3 regions of the Pseudomonas sp. MOIL14HWK12:I2 genome follow, and region 3 is predicted to be linked to each of the others. Evidence: predicted binding sites of a transcription regulator. Region 3 holds the regulator's gene; each other region holds the start of a gene.

Region 1 (6,496 bases), on a different contig from region 3:
CCAGAGATCGCGGCTGGCGCCGGCGCGTAGCTGTTCGGTGGTGGCGATGATGCTGGCGCCCAGCTCCGTTTCCAGGGTGCCCAGCTGATCGATGCGCTGGGTGGCCAGGTCGAACCAGGTGTCCGGCTGCACATTCAGCGGTCTACCCGGCGTCGTGTAGAGCGCGCGCCGCTGCAACTGCGCCAGCTCCAGGGCACCGGGCTGCTTGAGGAGGTTCTCGAATCGCTGGACGACCTCGGGCGCGGACCTCTGCCTGAAGGCGTCGGCGTAGGCGGTGAATTCGCCGAGATTGCGTGCGATCTGCACCAGTAGCGGCAATTCCAGCCGATTCCTGCTGAAGGCTATCCCCAGCAGCGCGCGCTCGCGGCCGGCTCTTTCCTTCATCTCGACGAACAGATTCAGGGCATTCAGGGCGCGCTTGATCGCCGGATCCTCGACTTCGGCTTCGAGCTTGCTGTTGTAGCCGATCAATGCCTGGATCATCTCGGTATAGGCGGCACTGGATTGGGTACCGCTGATCGTCAGGCCGTCCACGGTGGTGCGCACCCCGGGCAGGCCGTCGAGGAGCTTCAGCACGGGTTGCAGGGCGGTATCGTCGCTGGCCACCCGGGCGCGCAAGGCGCCTTGGGCCTGGTCGCTGTCCTGGCGATAGGTTCGCAGGTCGTCACGCACGGCCGTGCCGCCACTGCTGAGAAAGGCGCCGCTGGCGCCCCGTTCGCGTTGCAGGTAGGTGATCAGGGTGCTGACGTCTTGCGCCGTGGCGCTGGCGGTCACGGTGTGATCGAGATTCTCCAGCGTCTGGTAGCGCTCCTTGAGGAAGAGACCGCAAATCAGCAGAAAGCCGGTCAGGGGCAGGAGCAGGATCAGCAGCAGCTTGGTACTCAGGGCGGCGTTCTTCAGCATCGGTCAGTCCTTCTATAGATGACCCTCGCGCTTGCTGGGACGCGAGGGATCGGTTCCATGAGAGGTCACCGCGCAGGCATCGCCGGAAAGGATTCCGCTGCGCAAAGCCTGACTGTTGCTTGCGGAAATACCCGGGTAGCGGATGCGCGCGCATGACCGGCTGTAATGTCTGCAAGTAGCGTGCTAGAGCGGTTCGTGGGTGTTGCTTGCCGATTCCCTGCTTCGTCTGGAACCGCGGAGTCGCCACCGAGGCTGAAGGGCAATGGCGGCAAAGGCCTGCGGTGGAAGGATCAAGCCGGGGCAGACGGTAGAACTCGGTACAGAGCACTGACTTCCGGGTTGGGGGCAGGCTGGGCAGTGCCGAAGGGCGACCAAGCCCAACGACAGGGCAACGCGGGGAGGCGCGGAGGCGGGAGAGGATAGCGGGCGCGGGAAGAGCGAACTTGCAGCGGATGGCCAGAGAGGGGGACCTGGAGCTGTCCTCCTCGCTGGCCATCGAGTGCCTGGGTGGGGTCAGGCCACCCGGAAGCGGCCGACCAGCGCCTGCTGCTGTTCGGCGAGGCGCGCCAGTTCGCGACTGGTGACCGCGGTCTGCTCGGCACCGGCGCTGACCTGGATCACCAGGTCGTTGATGTCGTTGACGTTGCGACTGATCTCTTCGGCGACCTGGCTCTGCTGTTCGGCGGCCGAGGCGACCTGGATGGTGCGGTCGTTGATCAGGGTCACGCCCTCGGCGATCTCGCCCAGCAGCTCGCCGGCGCGAACCACATTGCTGGCGCCGGTCTGCACCTGGCTCAGGGTTTCCTGCATGGCCTGGGTGGCGCGGTCGGAGCCGGTCTGCAGATTATTGATCATCTGCTGGATGCTGCCGGTGGATTGCTGGGTCTTTTGCGCCAGGGAGCGAACCTCGTCGGCCACCACGGCGAAGCCACGCCCGGCCTCACCGGCGCGAGCGGCTTCGATGGCGGCGTTGAGAGCCAGCAGATTGGTCTGTTCGGCGATGCCGCGGATCACGTCCAGCACCGAGGAGATGGCATCGCTCTCGTGCTTGAGTTCGGCGATGATGTCCGAGGTCCGTTCGGCCTGCACCGACAGCCCCTGCACCAGGCCGATGGTGGCCTGCAATTCGCGACGACCCTGGCTGGTGTTGCCCTCGACCTGGCGCGAGCCCTCGGCGGCTTCGGTGGTGCTGCGGGCGACGTCCTTGACCGTCGCGCTCATCTCGGCGATGGCGGTGGCCACCTGATCGGTGCCCAGGCGCTGCTGGGCGACGTTCTGGCTGGTCTGGATGGCGACCGCCGAAGCCTCCTCGGCAGCGGTGGCGACCTGGACGGTGGCCGCGCCGATCTCCTGGATCACCTGGCCTAGCTCCTGGCTCATCTGGTTGAGGTTGCCGGTGATGGTGCCGAACTCGTCCTTGCCCTGATAGGCGCAACGGGCGGTGAGGTCACGGGTGGCCAGGCGGGTGAGGGTGCCATTGACCTGTTCGACCGCCTGCTTGATGTTGCGGATGATCACCCAGGCCAGCGCCGAGACGGCCACCAGCACCAGCAGTACCAGGCCCAGGGTGATCCAGAGGTCGCGACTGGCATTGGCGCGGGCCTGCTCGGCCTGGGCGCCGACGCTGGCGCCGAGGTCCGCCTCCACCTTGCCCATCAGGTCGATGCGCTGGGTGGCCAGGTTGAACCAGTCCTCCGGCTTGACGCCCAGGGCGTCGCCAAGGGGAACGGTAAAGGCCAGTTGCTGCAGGCGGCTGACTTCCTGGGCGCTGGGTTGCTTGAAGGTGTCGTCGAGCTGGCGGATGAACTCGGGCGTGGCCTTGCGCTGGAAGGCGTCGGCATAGGCAGAGAATTCGCCCAGGTTGCGGGCGAAGCGCGACAGCAGGCTGGCGTCGAAGCGATTCTGGTTGAAGGCCAGACCCAGGAGCACCCGCTCGCGACCGGCGCGTTCCTTCATCTCGACGAACAGATTGAGGGCGCCCAGGGCGCGCAGGATGGCCGGATCGTCGACCCCGGCTTCCAGCGAATGGGTATAGCCGATCAGCGTCTTGATCAGGTCGGTGTAGGCCGCACCGGACTGGGTGCTGTTGAGCGCCAGGCCGTCGACCTTGGTGCGCAGCTCCGGCAGACCGTCCAGGGCACGCAGCAGGGCCTGGATGTTTGCATCGCTACCGCTGGCGAGGGTCTTGAGTTCGCCATGGGCGTTGTCGCTGTCCTGGCGGAAGGTCTTCAGCTTGTCCTGCATCGACTTGCCGCCGCTGCCGAGAAAGACGCCGCTGGCGCCGCGTTCGCGTTGCAGGCTGGTGATCACGGCGCTGATGCGTTGCGCCGTGGCACTGGCGGTGACCGTGTGCTCCATGTCCTTGAAGGTTTCGTAGCGGTCGGCGGTGTAGAGGCCGGAGATCACCAGGAAGCCAGCCAGCGGCAGCAGCAGGATCAGCAGGAGCTTGGTACTTAGGGGGGCATTCCTGAGCATGGTGGACTTCTCTGAGGCGGTCAGCAGGGGCGCCGGCGGCAAAGCGATCAGCCGTCGTGGGCGAGGTCGATTGCGGTTATGTCGGCACCCCGGGACGAACCTTTATAGTCAGGTTAATCAGTGGTGCGAGTGAGGGTGCGCCAGGCTGTATGTCAGGCGGTACGCCGGGTGGTGCGTGCTGCGCCCGGGGAGGCCGGGCGCTAGGGTCGGACATCGATCAGCCCAGCTGCGCCCTGAAGAGCAGGGCGTAGCCGAGCACCAGCAGCGGCCAGCCCACCGCCGGCCCGAACACCAAGCGCCAGAGCCACAGGCGCGGCACGAAGCCGACGCCGTGGACCAGTCCGGCGGACACGCCCAGCATCACCGCCATCAGCAGCGGATGGCTGTAGTGGCCGCTGGCGTCGAGCATCAGCCCGGGGTGGATCAGCAGCAGCAGGGCCAGGGGCGCCGCCAGCAGCAGGGACAGCGTCCGCCCCAGCGGGTGGACGCGGGGCAGGGCTTCAGCATTCGGCGTCGTCATGGACGTCCAGCTCCCGGGTGCTTTCCAGCCAGAGGGCGTTGATGATGCCGAAGCTCGCGGCGAGCAGGACACCGAGGATCCAGGTGAAGTACCACATGGCGTGTCTCCTTGAGAGGCTGATCAGTAGAGGCCGTGGGGGTTGGCGTCGATGAAGCGGTCATCGACCTTGCCCCACATGCGGACGTAGCTCCACAGGGTGTAGGCGAGGATGAGCGGCACGAAGAGGGCCGCGGCGACGAACATGATGCCCAGCGTCTTGTGGCTGGAGACGGCGTCCCAGACGGTCAGGCTGGAGGCCGGATCCAGGCTCGACGGCAGCACGAAGGGAAACAGCGCGCAGCCGGCGGTGGCGAGGGTGCCGACGATGGCCAGGGCCGTGCCGGTAAAGGCCAGACCGGCCTGGCGCCAGCTGCTGCCCAGCAGCGCGAGGACGCTGCCGAGTACAGCCACGACCGGGGCGATCAGGGTCAGCGGTTGGGCATGGTAGTTGGCCAGCCAGCCCGGGTTGCCGGCTGCCACCACCTTGTGCAGCGGATTCAGGGCGGTGCCCGGATCGCCCTGGCTGATCAGCACGTAGCCGTCGATGCCATGGGCCAGCCAGACGCCGGCGAGGCCGAAGGTGGCGAGATGCAGCAGGGCGCACAGGCCGGTGGCGCGGCGGGCGCGCTCGCCCAGGGCCTGGTGGGTGCGCAGCATCAGCCAGCTGCCGCCATGGGCGCAGAGCATGGCCAGGCTGACCCCGCCGCAGAGCAGCGCGAAGGGGTTGAGCAGGGCGAAGAAGCTGCCGCTGTAGGTGGATCTGAGGGTGTCGTCGAGCTGGAAGGGCACGCCCTGGAAGAGATTGCCGAAGGCCACGCCGAACACCAGCGCCGGAACCAGGCTGCCGGTGAACAGGCCCCAGTCCCAGGCGCTGCGCCAGCGGGTGTTGTCCAGTTTGCTGCGGTAGTCGAAGCCCACCGGGCGCAGGAACAGGGCGAAGAGCACCAGCAGCAGCGCCCAGTAGAGTCCGGAGAAGGCGGTGGCATAGACCATCGGCCAGGCAGCGAAGAGGGCGCCGCCGGCGGTGATGAACCACACCTGGTTGCCGTCCCAGTGCGGGGCGATGCTGTTGATGGCGGCGCGGCGTTCCTTGTCGGTCTTGCCGATCAGGGGCATGAGGATCATGGCCCCCATGTCGAATCCGTCGGTGAGGGCGAAGCCGATCAGCAGCACGCCGATCAGCACCCACCAGATGAGCTTGAGGACTTCATAGTCGAACATGGCGGTCTCCTCAGACGTTGGCCGGGGCAGCGGGCTTGGCCACCGCGGCCTGGCGCAGGGCGTCGCCGACCTGGGCGGCGCGTTCATGGAAGTAGCGGCCGGTATGCAGGCTGCTCGGGCCGAGGCGGGCGAAGCGGATCATCAGGTACAGCTCCACGATCAGCAGCAGGGTGTAGAAGGTGACCAGGGCGCCGATGGAACCCCAGAGGTCGGCTGGGGCCAGGGTCGAGGCCGACAGGTGGGTGGGCAGCACCTCGCTGATGGTCCAGGGCTGGCGACCATGCTCGGCGACCCACCAGCCGGTCTGGGTGGCGATCCAGGGCAGGGGCAGGCTGAACAGCGCCCACTTCAGCAGCCAGGGTTTCCTGAGTTCGTTGCGCCGGGTCGAGGCCCAGAAGGCGCAGAGGAACAGGGCCAGCATCAGCACGCCGCTGGCGACCATGATGCGGAAGGTCCAGAACACGCTCGCCACGTTGGGGATGGTGTCCAGGGCGGCCTTGCGCACCTGCTCGTCGGAGGCGGCAGGCAGATCCTTGGTGTATTTCTTGAGCAGCAGGCCATAGCCCAGGTCATGCTTGCGGGCATCGAAGGCGGCGCGGGTAGCGGCGGAGTCGTCGCCGGCGCGCAGGCGCTCCAGCAGGGCATAGGCCTGGGCGCCGCTGCGGATGCGTTCTTCGTAGTGCTTGACCAGATCCTTGATGCCGGTGACCTGCTCGGTGGTGGAGCGGGTGGCGATCAGGCCCATCACATAGGGGATCTTTACCGCGTAGTCGGTGCGCATCTCCTGCTGGTTGGGGATCCCGAACAGGGTGAAGGAGGCAGGGGCTGCCTCGGTGTTCCACTCGGCTTCGATGGCGGCCAGCTTGACCTTCTGTACCTCGCCCACGCGATAGCCGGATTCGTCGCCCAGCACGATCACCGAGATGACTGCGGCCATGCCGAAGGCGGCGGCCACGGCGAAGGAACGCCGGGCGAAGCCGATGTCGCGGCCCTTGAGCAGGTAGTAGCTGGAGATCGCCAGGACGAAGATGGCGCCGGTGACATAACCCGAGGCCACGGTGTGGACGAACTTCACCTGGGCCACGGGGTTGAGCAGCAGAGCGCCGAAGTCGACCAGCTCCATGCGCATGGTGACGTAGTTGAATTCGGCACCGACCGGATTCTGCATCCAGCCGTTGGCCACCAGGATCCACAGCGCGGAGAGATTCGAGCCCAGGGCCACCAGCCAGGTCACCAGCAGGTGCTGCCCTTTCGACAGCCGCTCCCAGCCAAAGAAGAACAGCCCGATCAGCGTCGATTCGAGGAAGAAGGCCATCAGGCCCTCGATGGCCAGGGGCG
Region 2 (6,496 bases), on a different contig from region 3:
GCCGGCCCTGCTGTTCAATGGCTTCGCCCTGTCGGTGATCGCCCTTGCCGTCCATGAAGCGCCAGTGTCACCGATCGTGGGTGGGCTGATGATGACCAACGCCATCGTCATGGCCTTCTTTTCCCTGTTGGCCAGCTACTGGCTGAACGTCGAAGGGCGCCGCTCCTATCTCTACAAGCTGCGTGAAGAAGTCCGCCTGGCGTCACTCAATTCGGCCAACCAGGATCTGCAGATCCTCTCGGAAACGGATTCCCTCACCGGCCTCGCCAATCGGCGTCAGCTCCATCTGCTGCTGGAGGCCTTCTGGCAGCGGCGCCTGGCCGGCGAACAGGGGGCCGTGCTGCTGATCGACGTGGATCACTTCAAGCGCTACAACGACTACTACGGCCACCTTGCCGGGGATGATTGCCTGCGCACCGTGGCCAAGGCCCTGGCGGTCGGGTTGGGCCCGGGTGACCGGGTCGGTCGCTATGGCGGCGAGGAGTTCGTCGTGCTGCTGGAGCGGATCGGTCCGGCCGCCGCGCTGGACGTCGCCAAGACCATCCTGCAACGCGTTCGCGACCTGCGGATCCCGCACCAGGGCCGCCAGGATGACAAGACCCAGGTCACCGTCAGCATCGGCATCGCCCGCAGCGGTCTTGCCGGCCTGAGCACCGCGGAGGACCTGCTCGACTGTGCGGATCGCGCCCTCTACCGCGCCAAGCGCGATGGTCGTGACCGGGTCTTCGAGGGCGGCATCGATGCCATCCTCGGCGCGCCCCTGGACCATGCCGAGCTGCTCACGCCGGAAGATGTCCGCAAGGGGCTGGTGGGCAACGAATTCCTGCTGCACTACCAGCCCATCTACCGCGTCGAGCCCAGGCAGGTGACGGGTTACGAGGCGTTGCTGCGCTGGCAGCACCCAACCCTGGGCCTGGTCTCGCCCGAGGTGTTCATCCCGCTGGCCGAACAGGGCAACTTCATCATCGCCTTGGGCGAATGGGTGGTGAAGGAGGCCTGTCTCGCGGCCAGTCAGTGGCCCCCGCACCTGAGCGTCTCCATCAATCTCTCGCCGCTGCAATTCGCCGATCCCATGCTGCACGAGCGGGTGTCCGCGGCCCTCAGACTCTCGCGCCTGGCGCCGAATCGTCTGGTGCTGGAAGTCACCGAAGGGGTGGAACTGGTCATAGATACCCGGACCCGCCAGTCCTTCGCCCTCCTCCAGCTGCTGGGCATCCGCATGGCCCTGGACGACTTCGGCAGCGGCTTCGCCGGCCTGGGCCCCATCCTCGAACTGCCCTTCCAGTTGATCAAGATCGATCGGCGGATCCTGGCGATCCAGGATGAGGAACAGCGCGGCGAGGTGCTGAGCTCCCTGTTGCTGCTGGGCAAGGCCATGAAGCTGGAGGTGCTCTGCGAAGGCGTGGAAACCCCGGAACAACTGGCGCTGCTGCAGCAGCTGGGGGTCCGGCTCGCCCAGGGCTATCTGCTGGGCAGGCCGGCGGCCGCGCCGAGCGGTCAGCAATTGCAGCTGATGGCGTCCCTGGAAGCCTGAGGCCCAGCCGCTGGCCGCCCATGACGGCAGCCTGCAGAGCGGCCACCGGCCCGTTTAGAAGATCGCCAGGCTATCCAGGACCGCCGTGTAGAGCGCGGTCCCGTAGGTGACCACGCCGAGCGGCACCCCCACGGCGGCGCCCAGGATCAGGGCGCAGACCAGCAGCGCCACCAACGGTATCCCGAACACGGGCTGCACCAGAAAGTGGTCAGGGTCGGTCTGCCCGGCCGCCTTGGCCTTGGACGCCGCTGCCGGGTTGCCGGCGTCGGAACGGGAGCGCGTGGCGGGCGCAGGCTGCTCACGCCCGGGCCTGGCCTTGCCTTCCATCTCGATCAGGTTGGCGATATCGGCGAGGGTGCCGCTGTTGCGGGTGATCTGCTCATGAGCAGCGCGGAGGGAATCGGGCTTGGCCGTGCGGCCTGCACCGCGAGGAGGTCTTCGTGAGGCGGTCATAGTGCAAGAAACGGCGGAGAAGGCGCTTAGAATGACACAGACTGAGGTTAGGGTTGTTAACCTTAACCGCGTGCATGGCTAATTGCCACCACCTCTTTTCCTGCAGCAAGCCCTGGGTGCGCAATGAGTGCCCAACGGCCCTGGTTCCGGCAAGTCAGAGGCGGCCTGGGTACGAATCTGCCTGAGCGCCTTTCGACAGACCGACAACTCGCCTCAGGAGGACCTCAGGGTGCTGACTTCGCCGGTACCTGCTTGAGCAGCGGAACGCTGATTTCTTCTTCGGCCTCGAGCGCGGCCAGCGCCAGGTGAATGGCTTCGAGCCGCTCCTGTGCCGAGTAGTCTCCCCCGTCGTCAGGCAGCTCCAGCTGTGGCTCGGAGCCGCCAGGGGTCGGCCATTCGCAGGCGTCCGCGTGGCCTGCAGCGAAATGGCGGGCCAGGGTTTCCAGCGAAGGATTGGGCTGAGGTTCTCCCGCTTCATTCGGCCGAGCGGACTCGCTCGGGCCCGGCTTGTCCCCGGGCTCGGGCGCAGCGTCCTGCTGGACGTATAGAGCTACCGCTGTCCCCTCGCCCTGACCCTTAGCAGTCAACGCCGCCTGGGTGCGCGCCAGTTCGAGGGTGGGCACTATCCCGGCCTGGTACAGGGCCAACAGCTCGGCATCGACATAGCCCAGCAAGAGGTAATTCGTTGACGTTTCACTGCCATCTGCCCGCATCTCAGTGCTTCCTGAATCGGTTGAAGAATCGCGCTCGTGGGCCGCGCAGTCGAATGCCGCAACCGGCATTCTGCCGGCAATGCCGATCGCGCGACAGGAAGGGTCGCTCACGCGAGGAGACCGCTGCGCTTTCAAGGCAGCCAGGACGCAGCAACTCCGCTCGCGGAGACCGCGCTCAGCAGGCCGAGCAGCGGGGTCTTCCGACGCCCTCACCAGCCTTGCCGTGCTGAGTGAGGTGCTGCAAGAACAAAGGCAACCGGGATGCTTGGCCGCAGTCGGCCAGGTCTAGCGCTGCACGGCGATGCACTTGATTTCCGCGAGGAGTCCGGCATGGGCCAGTTCGGCGACGCCGATGCAGGTCCAGGCGCACGTCCCCCTGGGAAAAAGCGCATCCTTCACGCGCCTGAACACCGGCATGTGCCTGGGCAGGTCGACGTGGAACGTCGTCAGCTCGACCACGTCCTCGAAGGTGCAGCCACCCGCGGCCAGTACAGTGCGAAGATTTTCCCAGGCCGCCCGGAATTGCTGCTCGGGGTCCTCGATAACCTCCAGGTCCGGCGTGCGGCCCACCTGCCCTGCGCAATAGAGCGTCTTGCCGACCTTCACGGCGGGGACATAACCCGCACGCTCCACGAGCCGGCTCATGCTGTCAGGGATGATCAACTGGCGGTCTGTCATTGTTTCGCGCCCACGGCCACGGAAAGCTCAGGCTAACAACCTTGGCGTTCCGCCGCCTAGTCCAGCCTTTTCTTGGGCTATGTAGAGCGCCTGTTCGCTCAAGCCCCGCTCCAGCCGCCCGAGGTGACGACCGCGCAAGGAGAGGCGAATACGGTCAGGGCCACTCATCCCGCAGACGACTGTCGCTTTCGGCGGGGCGCGCGTACCGGCCGCTCCGACTCAAGCCTAAAAAGCCAAAATCAGCTAAAACCAGCGTCCTAGACAGGTTTCTCTCAAGTTAGCGTGATTATTGCCGTTACGTTTCTCACACTCCTCAACCGGTACATGGATATGACCCTTCGCGCGTTCAACATCGCCACCCGCAGCCTGCTGTGCTTCGGCCTCCTCGCCTTGCTGGTAGCCGGGCTGGGTATTTTCGGCATCACCCAGATGGCGCAGATCAGGGACCAGAGTCTGGTGATCGAAACGAGCAGCATCCCGGGGATCGTGGAAGCCGATAACCTGGCCCTGCAACTGGCCCGGACCCGCATCGAGGTGCTGCGCCTGCTGGCCATACCTGATGCCGCTACCGTCGCCAACACGCGCAAGAAGATCGAGAGCATCAGTGGCGAGGTCGCCGACGCCTTCGGCCGCTATGCCGGCATGGTCAGCTCCGACCGTGAGCGCCAGGCCTTCGAGACCCTGCGCCAGGTCCACCGGGACTACCTCAACAACGTCAACCAATTGGCCGATCTGGTCGCCGCCGGCAAGGTGGAAGAAGGTCGGGCCCTGGTGCAGGCGGCCATGGCCCAACTGGGCGCCAAGATGAACGAGAGTACCGAGGCCCTGCGCAAGGTGAACCAGGAGGACGTCAAGGCGGCCACCGAGGACGCGGGCATCACCTATAGCCACTCCAAGACGATCACCTGGCTGTCCATCGGCCTCGCGCTGGGCCTGACCCTCCTGCTGGCCTGGCGCATGACGGTCAGCCTGACCTACCCCATAGCCACCGCGGTGGCCGCGGCCAGGGTCATTGCCAGCGGCGACCTGACCCAGACCCTGGACGCCCGTGGTCACGATGAGGCTGCCCAACTGCTGCAGGCCATGCAGCAGATGCAGACCAATCTGCGCGACACCCTGGGCCATCTGGGCCAGTCGGCCACCCAGCTGGCCTCCGCCGCCGAGGAAATGACCGCCGTCATGCAGGAGAGCGCCAACCGCCTGCAGCAGCAGAACAGCGAGATCGAGATGGCCGCCACCGCGGTGACCGAGATGAGCCAGGCGGTCGAGGAAGTGGCCGGCAACGCCACCTCCACCTCCACCGATTCGCGCCAGGCCGCGGCCAGCGCGCGTGACGGCCAGCAGCAGCTGGGCAATACCCTGGTTGCGATCGAGACCCTGACCGACAACGTGATGAGCGCCAGCGATCGCGCTCGCGAGCTGGCCGAACAGACCCGCAATATCAGCCAGGTCCTCGACGTCATCCGCTCGGTGGCCGAGCAGACCAACCTGCTGGCGCTCAATGCGGCCATCGAGGCCGCGCGGGCAGGCGATGCCGGTCGCGGCTTCGCGGTGGTGGCGGATGAGGTCCGGGGCCTGGCCCAGCGTACCGGGGACAGCACGCGCGAAATCGAGAAGATGATCGGCAGCATCCAGCACGGCACCGGCCAGACCGTGAATGCCTTGCTGACCAGTGCCGACCAGGCGCGCCAGACCCGCGAACAAGCGCAGGCCGCCAGTGGCGCCCTGGAGACCATCGCCCAGTCGGTGTCGGGTATCGATGAGCGAAATCTGGTGATCGCCAGTGCCGCGGAAGAACAGGCGCAGGTGGCCCGCGAGGTCGACCGCAATCTGGTACGGATCCGCGATCTGTCGGTCCAGACGGCGACCGGCGCGGAACAGACCCGCGCCGCCAGCCAGCAGCTGTCTGAACTGGCGGTTGAGCTGAATGGGCAGATTCGGCGATTCCGCGTGTAGATGTCGCCGAACCTCAAGATACCACCTCCCCTCCCGGGTCCTGTCGGCAACCGGCCGGCAGTCTGACGCAGGGTTGCGACCCGTCGAGTACGACCCGATCCGGGTGATACTCGACGGGCTCCGAGCCGTACCGAGCGAGCGCTAGGACGGAGTAACGATGACGTCGTTCGAGTGAGAGGACGGCGTCGCCGTGATCGGCAGAGCGCGCCAACCTGACTCCTGGACCTCTAGCTCTGCGGAACGCAGCGTCAAGGACCCCGGAGCCATCTAGACGGCCTGCGTAACGCCCTAAGTCGTCCCGGCCTGGCCGTCATACGGTGCAATACCTATCCGCCTAGCATTGGAATTAGACCAAGGTCTAATTCAGACGAACGGTCATTTATCCCTGTAAACGAATGTGTCCCTTTGCCATCCTAGAAAAGGCAGAGGGTCTTTGTAGAGCCTTTCAAACGCAGCGGAGCCCGTTGTATCGCTTACCTGCGTGCGTGCCTACACCGCCTTGCCCTCCTCCACTACCGACAGCCTTACGCGGAATTGGGAGTTTCGGATGTCAAGCCGTTCATTTGCTGATCCAAGGCACTCTGGCAATGCGCTTCCTATCTCCGTGACGGCGAGGCAGCGGCCATGATCGAAACCATTTCTCAGGCACTCGCCCCCATCATCTTCGTCACGGCCCTGGGCTGGTGCGCCGGCCGCTGGGGCATCCTGCAACAGACGGCGAGCAAGCCTCTCGCCACCTTCGTGGTCACCTTCGCCCTGCCTATTGCGCTGCTGCTCGCCGCCGCCAAAACCCGTCCCGAGCAGATTCTCAACCTGCCCTATGTGGCAACCCTGGCGTCCGGCCTGATCGGGATCTGGCTGCTGGGTCTGCTGCTCGGTCGTTACCGGGGCGGGCACACTTGGCGCGAAGCGACCATGCGCGCCATCACGGTGTCCTTTCCCAATATGGCCTACTGCGGGCCGCCCGTCCTGATCGCTGCCGTCGGCCCCTCCGCCGTGCTGGCGGTGATCGTCGGCAACCTGATCTACACCCTGCTGGTGCTCCCGCTGTCGCTGGTGCTGTTGAGCGGCGGCGGCGCGCGCCAGGCGCTCGGCAAGGCCCTGCGTCAGCCCCTGGTACTGCTGCCCCTGCTGGGCCTCGCCTGCGCGCTGCTGGGTATCC
Region 3 (6,496 bases):
GGAAGGCGAAGGCCTGGTTGCCCAGCATCACCATCAGCGTCGGCATGATCGCCAGGGTCAGGGGGACCTTGATGACGATCTTGGAGCCCTGGCCCTTGGTCGAGAAGACGTTCAGCGTGCCGTTGAGCTGGCTGATCTTGGTCTTGACCACGTCCATGCCCACACCGCGACCGGAGATGTCGGAGATCTCGGCCTTGGTGGAGAAACCCGGGGCGAAGATCAGGTTGAAGCACTCGGTCTCGGTCAGGCGATCGGCCGCGTCGCGGTCGAGCAGACCTTTTTCCACGGCCTTGTTGCGCAGCAGATCCGCGTCCATGCCCTTGCCGTCATCGGAGATCGACAGAAGGATATGGTCGCCTTCCTGCTCGGCGGAGAGCACTACGCGCCCCGCACGGGACTTGCCGTTCTCTTCACGCTCGGCCGGTCCTTCGATGCCGTGGTCGACCGCGTTGCGCACCAGGTGCACCAGCGGATCGGCCAGGGCCTCGACCAGGTTCTTGTCCAGGTCGGTTTCTTCACCGACCAGTTCCAGATTGATCTCTTTCTTCAGGCTGCGCGCCAGATCGCGGACCAGGCGCGGGAAGCGACCAAAGACCTTCTTGATCGGCTGCATCCGGGTCTTCATGACCGAGGTCTGCAGATCGGCGGTGACCACGTCGAGGTTGGACACGGCCTTGGCCATGGCTTCGTCGCCGCTGTTCAGGCCCAGGCGTACCAGACGGTTACGCACCAGCACCAGTTCGCCGACCATGTTCATGATCTCGTCCAGCCGCGCGGTGTCGACCCGCACGGTGGTCTCCGCCTCGCTGGTGGGACGCTCGGCAGGCGCGGCGGCTGCCGGCTTGGGCACCGCGGCCTCGGCCACCGGCGCCGGCTTCGGCGCAGGCGCGGGAGCCGCCGGCTGAGGTGCGGCCACCGGTGCCGGCGCAGCGGCCACCGGAGCGGCTACCGCTTCCGCGGCTGCCGCGGGACCACTGAACTTGCCCTTGCCATGCAATTCGTCGAGCAGGGATTCGAATTCGTCGTCGGTGATCTCGTCACCGCTCGCTGCGGCTGCCGGAGCCGCTGCGGCCGGGGCTGCAGCGACGGGTGCCGCGGCTTCGCTGGCGACGAACTTGCCCTTGCCGTGCAATTCGTCGAGCAGGGCCTCGAATTCATCGTCGGTGATGTCGTCGCCACCGGGCGCGGCCGCGGCAGGGGCCGCAGCGGCAACTGGCGCGGCGGCCGGCGCCTCCTGGAACTTGCCCTTGCCATGCAGCTGGTCGAGCAGGGCTTCGAATTCGTCATCGGTGATGTCGTCGCCACCGGCGGCTGCCGGCGTTTCCGCTGCCGCGCTCGGCTCGCTGCCCAGGGCATCGAGCAGATTCTGGAAATCGGCATCGCTCAATTCCGGCTCGGCCGCCGCAGCGGCGACCGGAGCCGGTTCCGCGACCACTGCCGGAGCGGCAGCCACGGGCGCAACCGCAGCCGGCGCCGGCGCACTGCCGGCGGGCTCGGCCAGGCGGGCCAGGGCCGCCAGCAATTCGGGCGAGGCCGGGGTCGGCTCTTCGCGTTCACGGACCTGACCGAACATCTCGTTGACGGAATCCAGTGCCTGCAGCACCACATCCATCAGCTCGGCATCCACGCGGCGTTCGCCCTTGCGCAGGATGTCGAAAACGTTTTCCGCGATATGGCAGCACTCGACCAGGGTATGGAGCTGCAGGAAACCGGCACCGCCCTTTACGGTATGGAAGCCACGGAAAATGGCGTTCAGCAGATCCATGTCATCCGGGCGGCTTTCCAGCTCGACCAATTGTTCGGACAACTGTTCGAGAATCTCGCCGGCCTCTACCAGGAAATCCTGGAGGATCTCTTCATCGGCGTCGAAGCTCATTCCTGCACTCCCCAAGAGGGTCTGGGTCAAAAGCCCAGACTGGATAGAAGATCGTCGACGTCGACCTGAGCGGCCACGACGTCTTCACGCTTATCGGCATGAATCTGCGGACCTTCACCCTTCATCGTCTTTTCTTTTCGATTCTGTTCGATCAGCGCGGTGTGATCGTGACTGAAGCCGGTATAGCGATCGACCTGGCTGGCCATCATCACCAGCTTGACGAGGTCTTTCTCGATCTGCCCGACGAGATTGACCACGCGCTTGATCACCTGACCGGTAAGGTCCTGGTAGTCCTGCGCCAGGAGGATGTCGTTGAGCTTGGCCGACAATTGCTCGGCGCTGCTCTCGCTGTGACTGAGGAAGGCGTCGACGCGCTTGGCCAGCTCGCGGAATTCGTCCGCGCCCATTTCCCGGCGCATGAACTTCTTCCAGTCGGCATGCACGGCCCGGGCTTCGTCGCCGAAGTTGCCTACCAGCGGGGCGCTCTCCTCCACCAGATCCATGGTCCGGTTGGCGGCGTTCTCGGTCATCTTCACCACGTAGGAGAGACGATCGGTGGCATCGCTGATCTGGGAGACCTCTTCGCCGGCCATGCCGCGCGGATCGATCTCGAAGTTGACGATGGCGTTGTGCAACTCGCGGGTCAGCTTGCCGACTTCCTGGTAGAGACCCCGATCGCGCAACTGGTTGAGTTCATTGATGACGTGCACGGCCTGGGTGAAATCGCCGCTTTCCAGGCATTTCACCAGCTCTTGGGCGTGCTGTTTGAGATTCGACTCGAAGTCGCTGAAGCTGTTGGAGCCAAGCTGATCCATAACGTCCCCGCGGCTTTCTTCAGCCGTTCACCCGCTCGAAGATCTTGTCGATCTTTTCTTTCAGCACCTGGGCGGTGAAAGGCTTGACCACATAGCCGTTCACGCCGGCCTGAGCGGCTTCGATGATCTGCTCGCGCTTGGCTTCGGCGGTCACCATCAGCACTGGCAGGGTCTTCAGGCGCGCATCGGCGCGCACCTGGCGCAGCAGGTCGATGCCGGTCATGCCGGGCATGTTCCAGTCGGTGACGAGAAAATCGAAGTTGCCGCTCTGCAACATCGGCAGCGCGGTGTTGCCGTCGTCCGCTTCGGCGGTGTTGGTGAATCCCAGATCGCGCAGCAAATTCTTGATGATGCGTCTCATCGTGGAAAAATCGTCCACGATGAGGATTTTCATGTTCTTGTCCAAGTCGACCTCCGTCCTAATCCGCACACACGCCGCAAGGCGCGTCTAAGCAATCGTAGTAGCCTGAGTACCAGCCGGTTAACGCGAACGCCATTCCGCCAGCCGCGCCCGCAGGCGTGCCGCGCATTGACTGTGAAGTTGGCAGACGCGTGACTCGCTCACGCCCAGCACCTCGCCGATTTCCTTGAGGTTGAGTTCCTCGTCGTAATACAGCGAGAGCACCAGACGTTCACGCTCCGGAAGATTGGCGATGGCGTCGGCCAGGGCCTTGCGGAAGCGCTCGTCCTCCAGACCGCGACCGGGTTCGAGTTCATGCGAACCGCTCTCCTCGAGCCCATGCTCACCACCCTCCATGAGGTCGTCGAAACTGAACAGGCGACTCCCCATGGTGTCGCCAAGGATGCCGTAGTACTCATCCAGACTCAATTTAAGTTCGGCCGCGACTTCGGAATCTTTAGCGTCGCGACCGGTGCGCGCTTCCACCGCGCGAATGGCGTCGGTGACCATGCGCGTGTTGCGGTGCACCGAGCGTGGTGCCCAATCGCCCTTGCGGACCTCGTCGAGCATGGCGCCGCGGATGCGGATGCCGGCGTAGGTCTCGAAGCTGGCACCCTTGCCGGCGTCATATTTGCGCGAGGCCTCCAGCAGGCCGATCATGCCGGCCTGCATCAGGTCCTCGACCTGCACACTGGCAGGCAATCGCGCCAGGAGGTGGTAGGCGATGCGTTTCACCAACGGCGCATAGCGGTTGATGAGTTGCTCCTGCTGGGTACGTTCCGAGGTTTTGCTGTACATGCGAAGCCCGCTGGATGCTGTCATGCGTGGGTACCGATGGCTGGTTGCACAAGGCGCTCGACAAAGAACTCGAGATGGCCGCGCGGATTGGCGGGCAACGGCCAGCCATCGACTTTCTGAGCTACCGCACGAAAGGCCAGCGAGGCCTTGGCACGCGGAAAGGCTTCGAACACGGGGCGCTGTTTCTGCACGGCTTTGCGCACCGCCTCGTCGAACGGAATGGCGCCCACATACTGGAGGGCGACATCCAGGAATCTGTCGGTCACCTTGGTCAGCTTAGCAAAGAGATTGCGACCTTCCTGGGGCGTCAGCGCCATGTTCGCCAGGACCCGGAAACGGGTGACGCCATGGTCGCGATTGAGCAGCTTGATCAGGGCGTAGGCATCGGTGATGGAGGTGGGCTCGTCGCACACCACCACCAGGACTTCCTGGGCGGCGCGAACGAAGCTGACCACCTGGTCGCCGATGCCGGCCGCGGTATCGACGATGAGCACGTCGAGGTTTTCGCTGATGTCGCTGAAGGCCTGGATCAGACCGGCGTGCTGGGCCGGCGTCAGATTGACCATCGCCTGGGTGCCCGAGGCCGCCGGGACGATGCGGATGCCGCCCGGGCCGTGCAGCAGCACGTCGCGCAGCTCGCACTCGCCGGAGATGACGTCGGCCAGGGTGCGCTTGGGCGACAGGCCGAGCAGAACGTCGATGTTGGCAAGGCCCAGGTCGGCGTCGAGCAGCATGACGCGCCGCCCGATATCGGCCAGGGCCAAGGCCAGGTTGACCGACACGTTGGTCTTGCCGACACCGCCTTTACCGCCCGTGACCGCTATGACTTGGACGGGATGCATGCTACCCATTGCCTGATACCTTTGATTGAAATCCGTCACACTTTAGACCAAGTGCATTTGGCGTGCCCAGGCATGCGATGCACCACTACCGTTCGTCTGCGCTAACCGGCGCGGCGGGCATTGCTCTGATACAGGCCGGCAAGCATGCCCGCCATGGTTTCTTCGCTCGGTTCCTCGGGGGCCTGCAGGCTCACCGCGCGGCTCACCAGCTGGTGGCTGCGGGCCGGATGCAGGTCGTCCGGGATGCGCGGGCCGTCGGCAATGTAGGCCACCGGCAGGCGCTGGCTGATGGCCAGACCCAGGGCCTCGCCGAGACTGGCGGCTTCGTCCAGCTTGGTCAGCACGCAGCCGCTCAGGCCGCAGCGCCGATAGCTGTGGTAGGCCGCCTTGAGCACCTGGCTCTGGCTGGTGACACCCAATACCAGATAGTTGCGAATTTTCAGCTGGCGGTTGGCCAGGGCTTCGAGCTGCACCTTGAGCGCCGGATCATTGGCGGGCATGCCCGCGGTGTCGATCAGCACCAGGCGCTTGCGTGCCAGGGGTGCCAGCGCCTGGGCCAGGGACTGGCCCGGGTCGACCAGGGTCACCGGCACGTCGAGGATGCGGCCAAGGGTCTTGATCTGCTCCTGGGCACCGATGCGGAAGCTGTCCATGCTGACCAGCGCCAGACTCTGGGGACCGTACTTGAGCACGTAGCTGGCGGCGAGCTTGGCCAGGGTGGTGGTCTTGCCCATGCCGGCCGGACCGACGAAGGCGACGACACCACCCTCCTCCAGAATCTTGGCATCGGTGGTCTTGGCCAGCTGGGCGAAGTTGGCCAGCAGCATGCGCCAGGCATGGCGCGGGTCCTGGATCTTGGCGACGCTGTCGAGCAGGTGGCGGGCCAGATCGGCCGGCAGACCCATGCGCTGCAGACGACGCCAGAGGCCGGCCTGCTGCGGACGGGTGGACTGCACCTGGGTCCAGGCCATGGAGCCGAGCTGGACTTCCAGCAGTTCACGCAGACCGCTGAGTTCGCTGCGCATGGCTTCCAGGGCGCGACGGTCTTCCGGCGCGGCGCTGGCGGCAGGGGCGGCAGCGGCCGGCTGGGGCGCACGCGGCGGGGCGATCACCGGCTCGCGGCGGCTGTCGGCGGCGCTGATGGCGCCGAGCAGCTGCTTGTCCTTGGGTGCGGCCGAGGGCACGCCCGGCGCGCGGATGCTGAGGTCGGCATGGGCCTGGGCGATCTTCGCATGGGTCTTGCGCAACTCCGCCTGCAGCTCCGCGTTGGGCGCGGCCGGTGCCGGAGCCTGGTAGTCCAGCGCCGCGGTCAGCTCGACACCACCGGCGACCCGGCGGTTGCTGAGGATGGCGGCATCCGGGCCCAGCTCGTCGCGTACCAGCTTCATGGCTTGACGCATATCGGCGGCGAAGAAACGTTTGACTTGCATGATCTAGACCTCAGCCATTCTGGCCAACGGTAGCGACGATGGTGACCTGCTTGTTGTCCGGAATTTCCTGGTAGGCCAGTACACTCATGTTCGGCGCCGCCATCCGCGCGAAGCGGGACATCATCCCGCGGATCGCACCGGCTACCAGCAGCACCACTGGCTTACCCATCATTTCCTGACGCTGCGCTGCCTCGATGAGGGAACGCTGCAGTTTTTCAGCCATGCCAGGCTCGAGGAACATGCCGTCCTCGGCGCCTTGACCGGCCTTCTGCATACTACTTAGCAACATCTGTTCCAACCTTGGCTCAAGGGTGATAACAGGCAGCTCAGGCTCC

What was found. The regulator FliA, encoded in region 3, starts transcription of late flagellar genes. The targets are predictions, from matches to a motif close to CTAAAGTTTNNNNNNNNNNNGCCGNTAA.
Region 1: a site for FliA is predicted at 3,457-3,484, ahead of PSK12I2_RS0119860 (methyl-accepting chemotaxis protein). Genes of this name have one in related genera too.
Region 2: a site for FliA is predicted at 3,650-3,677, ahead of PSK12I2_RS0121010 (methyl-accepting chemotaxis protein). Genes of this name have one in related genera too.

Annotation. Positions count from the first base shown of each region.
Region 1 covers NZ_KI783313.1:760,780-767,275, reverse strand. Annotated here, with positions in the region: gene PSK12I2_RS0119865 (methyl-accepting chemotaxis protein) at 1-903, opposite strand, end outside; gene PSK12I2_RS0119860 (methyl-accepting chemotaxis protein) at 1,417-3,378, opposite strand; gene PSK12I2_RS0119855 (cyd operon YbgE family protein) at 3,596-3,898, opposite strand; gene cydX (cytochrome bd-I oxidase subunit CydX) at 3,879-3,995, opposite strand; gene cydB (cytochrome d ubiquinol oxidase subunit II) at 4,019-5,158, opposite strand; gene PSK12I2_RS0119840 (cytochrome ubiquinol oxidase subunit I) at 5,169-6,496, opposite strand, start outside.
Region 2 covers NZ_KI783313.1:1,021,856-1,028,351, forward strand. Annotated here, with positions in the region: gene PSK12I2_RS0120990 (bifunctional diguanylate cyclase/phosphodiesterase) at 1-1,534, shown strand, start outside; gene PSK12I2_RS0120995 (hypothetical protein) at 1,589-1,987, opposite strand; gene PSK12I2_RS0121000 (hypothetical protein) at 2,212-2,811, opposite strand; gene PSK12I2_RS0121005 (RidA family protein) at 2,986-3,378, opposite strand; gene PSK12I2_RS0121010 (methyl-accepting chemotaxis protein) at 3,709-5,334, shown strand; gene PSK12I2_RS0121015 (AEC family transporter) at 5,959-6,496, shown strand, end outside.
Region 3 covers NZ_AZOA01000009.1:172,867-179,362, forward strand. Annotated here, with positions in the region: gene PSK12I2_RS0107905 (chemotaxis protein CheA) at 1-1,876, opposite strand, end outside; gene PSK12I2_RS0107910 (protein phosphatase CheZ) at 1,903-2,691, opposite strand; gene PSK12I2_RS0107915 (chemotaxis response regulator CheY) at 2,711-3,085, opposite strand; gene fliA (RNA polymerase sigma factor FliA) at 3,173-3,913, opposite strand; gene fleN (flagellar synthesis regulator FleN) at 3,910-4,740, opposite strand; gene flhF (flagellar biosynthesis protein FlhF) at 4,833-6,161, opposite strand; gene flhA (flagellar biosynthesis protein FlhA) at 6,172-6,496, opposite strand, start outside.